4 regions of the Streptomyces sp. NPDC091387 genome follow, and region 3 is predicted to be linked to each of the others. Evidence: riboswitches for the same ligand, from Rfam matches in the RefSeq annotation. Region 3 holds a riboswitch; each other region holds the start of a gene.
What was found. A riboswitch is a leader RNA that binds a small molecule or an ion and turns the genes downstream of it on or off. The one in region 3 is predicted to bind cyclic di-AMP.
Positions count from the first base shown of each region.

Region 1: another riboswitch for cyclic di-AMP. It lies ahead of ACIQM0_RS22290 (NlpC/P60 family protein); the one in region 3 lies ahead of ACIQM0_RS36195 (M23 family metallopeptidase).
Region 2: another riboswitch for cyclic di-AMP. It lies ahead of ACIQM0_RS09750 (transglycosylase SLT domain-containing protein); the one in region 3 lies ahead of ACIQM0_RS36195 (M23 family metallopeptidase).
Region 4: another riboswitch for cyclic di-AMP. It lies ahead of ACIQM0_RS28965 (M23 family metallopeptidase); the one in region 3 lies ahead of ACIQM0_RS36195 (M23 family metallopeptidase).

Region 1 covers NZ_JBIVTZ010000010.1:248,496-250,687, reverse strand. Annotated here, with positions in the region: gene pcrA (DNA helicase PcrA) at 1-434, opposite strand, end outside; cyclic di-AMP (ydaO/yuaA leader) riboswitch at 694-859, shown strand; gene ACIQM0_RS22290 (NlpC/P60 family protein) at 858-2,024, shown strand; gene ACIQM0_RS22285 (hypothetical protein) at 2,113-2,192, opposite strand, start outside.
Region 2 covers NZ_JBIVTZ010000004.1:84,686-86,877, forward strand. Annotated here, with positions in the region: gene ACIQM0_RS09745 (esterase) at 1-197, opposite strand, end outside; gene ACIQM0_RS09750 (transglycosylase SLT domain-containing protein) at 395-1,285, opposite strand; cyclic di-AMP (ydaO/yuaA leader) riboswitch at 1,291-1,477, opposite strand; gene ACIQM0_RS09755 (FABP family protein) at 1,889-2,192, opposite strand, start outside.
Region 3 covers NZ_JBIVTZ010000027.1:62,267-64,458, forward strand. Annotated here, with positions in the region: gene ACIQM0_RS36190 (PP2C family protein-serine/threonine phosphatase) at 1-338, shown strand, start outside; cyclic di-AMP (ydaO/yuaA leader) riboswitch at 627-780, shown strand; gene ACIQM0_RS36195 (M23 family metallopeptidase) at 792-1,967, shown strand; gene ACIQM0_RS36200 (aldo/keto reductase) at 2,083-2,192, shown strand, end outside.
Region 4 covers NZ_JBIVTZ010000015.1:132,142-134,333, reverse strand. Annotated here, with positions in the region: gene ACIQM0_RS28970 (M16 family metallopeptidase) at 1-821, shown strand, start outside; cyclic di-AMP (ydaO/yuaA leader) riboswitch at 1,035-1,201, shown strand; gene ACIQM0_RS28965 (M23 family metallopeptidase) at 1,215-2,051, shown strand.

The sequences.
Region 1 (2,192 bases), on a different contig from region 3:
ATGGCGTTGGCGCGGGGGCCGACGAGCTGCTCGACGCGCTCCTTCATCTCGCCGGCGGCCTTGTTGGTGAAGGTGATCGCCAGGATCTGGCCGGGGTGCACCCCCCGCTCGGCGAGCAGGTGGGCGATGCGGTGGGTCAGCACCCGGGTCTTGCCCGAGCCGGCCCCGGCGACGATGAGCAGCGGGGATCCCGCGTGCACGACGGCGGCGCGCTGTTCGGTGTTCAGCCCGTCGAGCAGCGCGGCGGCGTCGATCACCGGGCGGTGGGCCCCGTCGCGGTAGTACGCGTCGCGGGGCGGCGGGGGCCCGTCGAACACGCCCCCGAAGAGGTCCTCCGGCACCGCTTCGGGTGCGGAGTCCTCGGGGGGCGGCGGGGGCCCTTCCTCCGTGTGCTGGAGGCCGGCCAGGAAACTGTCGTCAAAGAGGCTGCTCATCGCTGTCCGAGTCTAGGCGGCCCTACTGACACCCCGGGCTCACATGGCGAACCGCACACCTCCGCGCGGCCACCCTGAGCGATGCCGGACCCACGCTGCGTGGCCGGTTCCCGTGCCTGACCTGCCCGCACCGCGTCCACTTCGGCAAGGTCACGAAAATGTATCGGGCATTTCGAACATCAACCTTCACAGCGGCACCATGAATTGGCTAGCGTGCACGTTCGGGCGGCCCGTACCCCCAGAGGCGATCCACGCCGAGCGGACGTCCACGCCGAATCCGGGCTGCCCGTACGGAGTCCGGAACCGGGGACCCACACGCAGCACCGGGGTGAATCGGTCCGAAATGCCCCACCAGGACCGTAGGGCAGCCTTCCGTTCCGCCCGAACCCGACAGCTAACCCGGTAGGCGGTCCACGGAAGGAGATGCCGGCCTTGGCGTCGCATCGCAAACCGCGCCCCCGGGTGCGCAGCACCACCCCGGCCATCGGATTCACGACGGTCGCACTCGCCTCGGTGACCCTGCTGTCCACGCAGAGCGCGCTGGCGGCCCCGGCCCCGAAGCCCAGCATCGAGGACGTGCAGAAGAAGGTCGACGACCTCTACCGGCAGGCGGGTACCGCGACCCAGCACTACGACCAGGCGAAAGAGGCGTCCGCCAAGCAGCGCACCGAGGTGGACACGCTGCTGGACGACATCGCCCAGCGCGCCGACAAGCTGAACGACGCCCGCCGGACGCTCGGGAACTACGCCGCGGCCCAGTACCGCGACGGGGCGCTCGCGCCGACCGCCACCTTCTTCCTGGCGAACGACCCGCAGTCGTTCTTCGACCAGACCCACCTGATGAACCGGATGGCCACGAACCAGCAGCAGGCCGTCACGGACTTCCGTACGAAGCAGGCCGAGGCGTCCAGGAAGCGTGCCGAGGCGGTGACGAGCCTGGAGACGCTCACCACGTCCCAGACCCGGCTGCGCACCAGCAAGCAGAACGTCCAGGACAAGCTGGCCGAGGCCCGCACGCTGCTGTCGAAGCTGACCGCGGAGGAGAAGGCGCGCCTCGCCGAGCTGGAGCAGAAGAAGAAGGACGAGGCCAGGCGCAAGGCGGCGGAGCTGGCGACGAAGCAGGCCGCCGCGAAGGCGGAGGCCGACCGCAAGGCCAAGGAGGCCGGGGGCGGGACCGGCACGGGCACCGGGAGCGGCTCGGGCACCGGGACGGGTTCCGGCGGCTCGGACAGCAGCGCGACGACGAAGGCCGGGAAGGTCCTCGCGTTCGCCAGGGCCCAGATCGGCAAGCCGTACGTCTGGGGGGCGACCGGCCCGTCCTCGTACGACTGCTCGGGGCTCACCCAGGCGGCCTGGAGGGCGGCGGGCGTCAGCATTCCGCGGACCACCTGGGACCAGGTGAACGTCGGGACCCGGATCGCGACGGCGGATCTGCAGCCGGGGGACCTGGTCTTCTTCTACGACGACATCAGCCACGTCGGCATCTACAAGGGCGACGGCATGATGATCCACGCGCCGAAGCCGGGGGCGAACGTGCGCGAGGAATCGATCTACTACATGCCGATCTACGGGAGCGTGCGGCCCGGCTAGGGGCGTTGCGGTACGGCGGGTGGCCCCGCGGCGGCGGCCACCCGCCGGCCGTTGCCCGGCCGGTCGGCCCAGGCCGGGCCAGGTCGGGTCAGGTCCAGAGCGTGGCGATGAAGATGTTGACGACCGTCAGTCCGCCCACCGCCGCGAAGAGGCCCTTCTCGACCTTCT
Region 2 (2,192 bases), on a different contig from region 3:
CCCTTCTTACCGCCGACGGTTCCGCCGGGCGCGCCGATGAGCACGTCCTCGTACCCGTCGCCGTTGAAATCGGTGTTGCGGTCGTTCGCACGCGTTCCGCCGGGTGTGCCGGCGTAGGCGGAGGGGGCGGCGATGCCGGCCCCTGCCATCAGGAGGAACGCGGCCGCCGCGATGGCGGCCGAACGGTTGGTGCGCACGAGCGGCTCCTCGGTTCAAGGATGACCGGGCGAGTCCGGGGGGACGCCGGGAAGGGCCCGTTTCCTTCCTGGCGCCCCGTTCGACCGCCTATGAGGCGTAAGGGTTGTACGGCACGAGAAAAGGGGTGGGAGGGAGCCGCTCGGCTCCCTCCCACCCCTGCGCGTCCTGCTCCCCCCGAAGGCGGAGCGGCGGTATGTCAGTAGGCCCCGAAGACGTTGTCGATCGAGCCGTACGTGGCCGCGGCGTAGTTGCACGCTGCGGTGATGTTGGCGACGGGGTCGAGGATGTCCGTCGAGGTACCGGCCACGTGGTACGCCTCGAAGGTGGGCTGGATCACCTGGAGGAGGCCCTTGGACGGGGTGCCGGCGGCTGCGTTCGAGTCCCAGTTGTTGACGATCTGCGGGTTGCCCGAGGACTCGCGGATGACGTTGCGGTGGATGCCGTCGTAGCTGCCGGGGATGCCGTTCTGGGCCATCACGGCCAGCGACTCCTTGATCCAGCCGTCGAGGTCGTCGGTGTACGCCGTCGCGGCCTGGGCCGGAGCGGCGGTGTCGGTCACCTCGGCGATGGGCGTGACCGTCCGCTGGGAACGGTCGGCGCGGTCGGTGCCCTCGGCCCGGTCGGACGACTGCGAGGCGTCGGCCGCGGGCTTGGACTCCGTCGCGGGCTTCGCCTTCGATTCGGCGGCGGGGGCCGCCTTGGGCGCGACGGCCGCGGACTTGGCGCCGATGGTCAGCTTGAGGCCCGGGTGAATCAGGTCGGGGTTTCCACCGATCACACTCCGGTTGTCCTTGTAGAGCCGCTCCCAGCCGCCACTGAGGGAATGTCCCCGGGCGATCTTGGAAAGCGAATCGCCGGAGATCACGGAATAGACGGTGGACTCCGTCTTGTTGACGGCAATTCCCTTGGCCGCAACGGAAGTCGGTGCCGCCGCCCTTTCCGCGACGACAGCGTGTGCCGGTGCGGCAGAAGCCGATCCGGCCCCGATCAGGGGGAGCGCGAGAACGACTCCGCCCGTGCTCACGGCGATGAAACCGCGGGTCAGGGAGGTGGACTTGGAACGACGGTGCTTACCCATGATGGGCATGGCGCATTTCCTCTCCGCCGCCTGCGAGGTGAGCTGTCGGGTTCGGACTGGAGATGTCCGGCCGCACGTGATGGCGACTTCACCCCTAGCCGCTCCGGATACCGGACCGGCGGCAAACCTGGGTCCCCCGCTCCTGCCGTACGTGAGTGGGTCGGGTTACCGGACGGCGGCAGGATTCGGCGTTCCATCCGGATTGACGGCGACCGTAAGCGAGAAACACCGAGCGAAACAAGCCCTGAATTCCGGATCTCAATTGATTCGCAAGATCAATTAAAGGAAACGCCCACCATCAGACCTTCACGAGGAAGTCAACTTTCTTGGCGCAACAGAGAACCGAAGCCGGACGCCCCGCGCCCGGAGCCGGGAGAGTGACGCTGGCCACTGAGCCCGAAAAGGGCGATTTGCTCAATATTCGTAACTTTTGAGGCACAGAAAAGGGACTCTGAGGTTTATTAGTAACTACTCAGATTAATTACTCAATCAGGACATTTTGACTGGCTTCGTGAGGGCCTCGGGCAGGAGGGCCCGGCCGACAACGGCAACGCCACGCGTCCGCGGGCAGGCGCGGGCCCGATTGCGAGACGTCCCGGCACGACCCCGGCTTCAGCCCTCGCGTCGGAGCCGCGCCGAGAGGTGGTGCTGGAGCGGCAGACCGACCGCCGCGAGGTCATGGACGAATTCGAGCGTGCCGTCGTCCGTCAGGGTGTAGCGGCGGCGGGTGGCGCTGACCTCCTTGGCGGTGGGGGCGAGCGCGACCTGATGAGTGGCGAGGTCGGCCGTACCGTCGGCCGCGCGGCCCGTCAGGATCTCGGCGATACCGGTGGGCTGGGTGATCAGCGCCTCCACGCGCCCGTCCGGCTGCATCCGCCACCAGCCGCTCTCCCTGGCCGACGGCCGCAGCGGGGTG
Region 3 (2,192 bases):
TGCCCGCGCTGCCCCTGGGGATGGACCTGGGCGTGTGGCCGGACCGCTCCGACGAGTGGGAGCTGCCCGCCGGGGCGACGCTCCTCCTGTACACGGACGGCCTCTCCGAGGCCCGGGACGCCGCCGGGGTCTTCTACGACCCCGCGGAGCGGCTGCGCGGGCGGATCTTCCCGGGTCCCGAGGAACTGCTGTCGGCGCTGACCGATGACGTACGGCTGCACACCGGTGGGGTGACGACCGACGACATGGCGCTGCTCGCGGTCGTGCGCCCCACCGAGGGTCAGCCGGAGCGGCGCACGACCGTGAAGATCGTGGGTCTGGGGGGCGGTGCCGGGTGAAGGCGGAGGGGAGGACGGGGGAGAGTGCGCGGGGAAGTGGGGGAGGAGGCGCGGCCGATGCCACCGTGCGTAACCGTAAGGAACCCCTCCGCATAACATTTGACGCAACGTCAGAAAACAGATAACGATTGAGGGGCGATCAACTCGTCCGATTCCACCCGGTTGTGTCCCGTAAAGTCCAGGCCAAAGACGGGAATGATCAGTTGGAACGGCTTGGAATCGGACCCGTGTGTCTATTAACGTTCGATAACGCAGCGCGGTTGTCCCAGCCGCCGTCAGAGGCGGCACCGTGCGCGAGCGCCGAATTCCGCAAGGGAACCGGGGAACCACCTACATGGGGTGAATCGGGCATCTCTGTCTCGTCGAGAGACGGAGGGACCCGTAGGAGACCTTCCTGCTCCGAACCCGTCAGCTAACCCGGTAGGCGAGAAGGAAGGAAAGGAGTGCGCCCCAGTGGCGTCCAACAAGCCTGCCCCCGAAGCCCCCTCCCGGTTCGCACCCGAACTCGGAAACGACTTCGGAACCGGGCCCGGTGCCGTCTACGGCACCCACCACGGAACCGTTTACGGGACCGACTACGGAACCGCTTACGGAACCGATCGGGGCAGCGAGTTCGGCAACGTCTTCCCTGCCGAAGAGGCCGAGTCCGGCAAGGCGTGGGAGGAATGGAACCCCACGGAGGAGTCCGTCCGCCCCGTACGCGGCAAGCACCGCGTCGCCAAGCAGCGCAACGGTCTCGCCCGTAGCTCCACCGTTCTCGGCGTCGGTGTCATCGCGGCCGTCGGCGCGGGCGGCATGGCCTCCGCACAGAGCAAGCCGCCGGTCTCCATCTCCCTTCCCGACGCCATCTCGGACAAGCTCCCCGAGGCCAAGTCCCTGCCGGGCGTCGGCGCACTGTTCTCCAGCGGCTCCGAGGCGGAGAAGGCCGGGGCCGAGACCGCCTCCGCCCCGCTGACGACGGCCGGCATCACCACCACAGAGGCCGAGCAGGGCACGACGGACGCCGGCGAGGCGCTCCGCGCCCGCATCCTCCAGCAGGCCGAGCAGCAGCAGGACTCCGCCGACGCGGAGGCCAAGGCGGCCCAGGAGAAGGACGCCGCGGAGAAGGCGGCCACCGAGGCGAAGAAGCAGCAGGACGCCGCGGAGGCCAAGGTCGCCGCCGCGAAGAAGAAGGCGGAGGCGGAGGCCAAGAAGAAGGCGGAGGCAGCTCGGCTCGCCAAGCTCGCCGCCGGCTACGCCATCCCCACCTCCTCGTACACGATCACCTCGACCTTCGGCGAGGCCGGTTCGATGTGGTCCTCCGGCTACCACACGGGCCTCGACTTCGCCGCTCCGACAGGTACCCCGATCAAGGCCATCCACACCGGCACCGTCAAGTCGGCAGGCTGGTCCGGTGCTTACGGCTACCGCACGGTCCTGGAGCTCGACGACGGTACGGAGCTGTGGTTCTGCCACCAGTCCTCGATCGGTGTCGGCGTCGGCCAGAAGGTCACCACCGGGGACACCATCGGGCGCGTCGGCGCGACCGGCAACGTGACCGGCCCGCACCTCCACCTCGAGGTCCACACCCCGGACGGCAGCGGGATCGACCCGATGAGCTGGCTGCGCGCCCGTGGCCTGACGGTCTGAGCGGACTGAACCCCGGCAGTCCTGACGCTCCCCCCCGACGTCAGGGCTGCCGGTCCGCTGCCGTAGCTGTACACGGCACGGAATAGCGGAGGCGGGGGAACGGGTTGTTCCCTCCATGACTTCTCTCCGCAAGCTCGGATCGTCCAGCCTGCAGGTCTTCCCGCTCGCCCTCGGCGGCAACGTCTTCGGCTGGACCGCCGACGAGGCGCAGTCCTTCGCCGTGCT
Region 4 (2,192 bases), on a different contig from region 3:
CGGCCGTGCGCGCCTTCTACGACGCCCACGTCCGGCCGTCCACCGCGACCGCCGTGGTCGTCGGCGACCTCACCGGCATCGACCTGGACGCCCTGCTCGCCGACACCGTCGGCGACTGGTCGGGCAACACGGCGGAGCCCCGCCCGGTCCCGCCGATCACCGCCGACGACACCGGCCGGGTGGTGATCGTGGACCGACCCGGAGCGGTCCAGACCCAGCTGCTCCTCGGCCGGATCGGCGCCGACCGGCACGACAGCGTCTGGCCCGCCCAGGTGCTCGGCACGTACTGCCTGGGCGGCACGCTGACCTCCCGCCTGGACCGGGTGCTGCGCGAGGAGAAGGGCTACACCTACGGCGTGCGCGCCTTCGCCCAGGTGCTGCGCTCCTCCGCCAGGGACGCCGCCTCTGGGTCGACCGGCGCCGCGATGCTCGCCATCAGCGGCTCGGTGGACACGGAGTCCACCGGGCCGGCGCTGGAGGATCTGTGGAAGGTGCTGCGGACGCTGGCCGCGGAGGGCCTCACGGACGCCGAGCGCGAGACGGCCGTGCAGAACCTCGTGGGCGTCGCACCGCTGAAGTTCGAGACGGCGGCCTCCGTCGCCGCGACCCTCGCGGACCAGGTCGAGCAGCACCTCCCGGACGACTACCAGGCGCAGCTGTACGCGCGCCTCGCGGACACCGGCACGGTGGAGGCGACGGCAGCCGTGGTCAACGCCTTCCCGGGCGACCGGCTGGTCACGGTCCTCGTCGGGGACGCCGCGCAGATCGAGGAGCCCGTGAGGGCCCTCGGCATCGGAGAGGTCTCGGTCGTCACCGGCTGACCGGTCACTCTCCCCGGTAACGGGACAAAAGGAAGGTCCTGGCGGATCACTGACCGCCGGGGCCTTCCTCTTTTGTCCGGTTTTGCGGGGGAGGTTGCCTGTCCGCCCTGTGGGATGTGCTACAAAACCGCCTGTCCGTTTGGTGTGGGGAAGTGCCCCCGTTTAACGTCGGCCCGGCTGTCCGTCACTCGTATGCCGCATCCGCGACGTACCGGGCAGCCATCGCCGAGTCCCCGTCAGGCGCGAGCCGGGGGAGCCGGGGACCCGCGCAGTCCCTGGGGTGAATCGGATGCCCATGCCTCGGTGAGGCCGGGGGATCCGTAGGAGACCTTCCTGCTCCGAACCCGTCAGCTAACCCGGTAGGCGAGAAGGAAGGAAAGGACCAGCCACTTCATGGCGTTCACCCGTGCCACCGGGAAGCACCGTGCCCCGAGCCGTCTGACGCGCTGCGGCGCGAAGGCCGTCGGCATCGCGACCCTGGCCACCACCGGCGTCATCGGCTCCCTGGCCTCCCCGGCCCTCGCCGCCGACACCGAGACCCCCGACGCCGAAGAGGCAGGCCTCTCCCAGCTCATCGCCATCGAGGGCGACCTGGCCGACCGGATCGACGCGCAGGCGGACGCGCAGCGGCACCAGGCCGACGCCGCCGCGAAGGCGAAGGCGGAAGCCAGGGCGAAGGCCGAGGCGAAGAAGAAGGCGGACGCCAAGAAGAAGGCCGACGCCAGGGCCAGGGCTGCCGCGAAGGCCGAGGCCGCCGCCAAGGCCGAGGAGGCCCGTGCGGGCGAGGTGCGTGTCGCCCGCTCCGCCGAGCGCGCCCGGCTGGGCACCTTCCAGCTCCCCGTCGCGGGTTCCCGCGTGAGCACCGGCTACCAGGCCGGCGGCTCCCTGTGGTCCTCCGGCAGCCACTCCGGCATCGACTTCCACGCCGTGTCCGGCAGCTCGGTCGTCGCCGTCGGCGCGGGTACGGTCGTCGAGGCCGGCTGGGGCGGCGCGTACGGCAACAACATCGTGCTCCGGATGACGGACGGCACGTACACCCAGTACGGCCACCTCTCCTCGATCGGCGTCTCCGTCGGCCAGAGCGTCGGGCAGGGGCAGCGGATCGGCCTCTCCGGCTCCACCGGCAACTCCACCGGACCGCACCTCCACTTCGAGGCCCGGACCACGCCGTCGTACGGCTCCGACATGGACCCGGTCGCCTATCTGCGCGCCCACGGCGTCACCGTCTGACCGGCACGAAGCACCTCGGTGAAAGGCCCCGCAGCCCGCCGGGGCCTTCGTCGTGCCCAAAAGATATTCATGAATTTCGACCCGGCATCGGAAATACGAGCGCATTGCAATAGAGTCACAGGACAGGCGTCGATCGGCCGC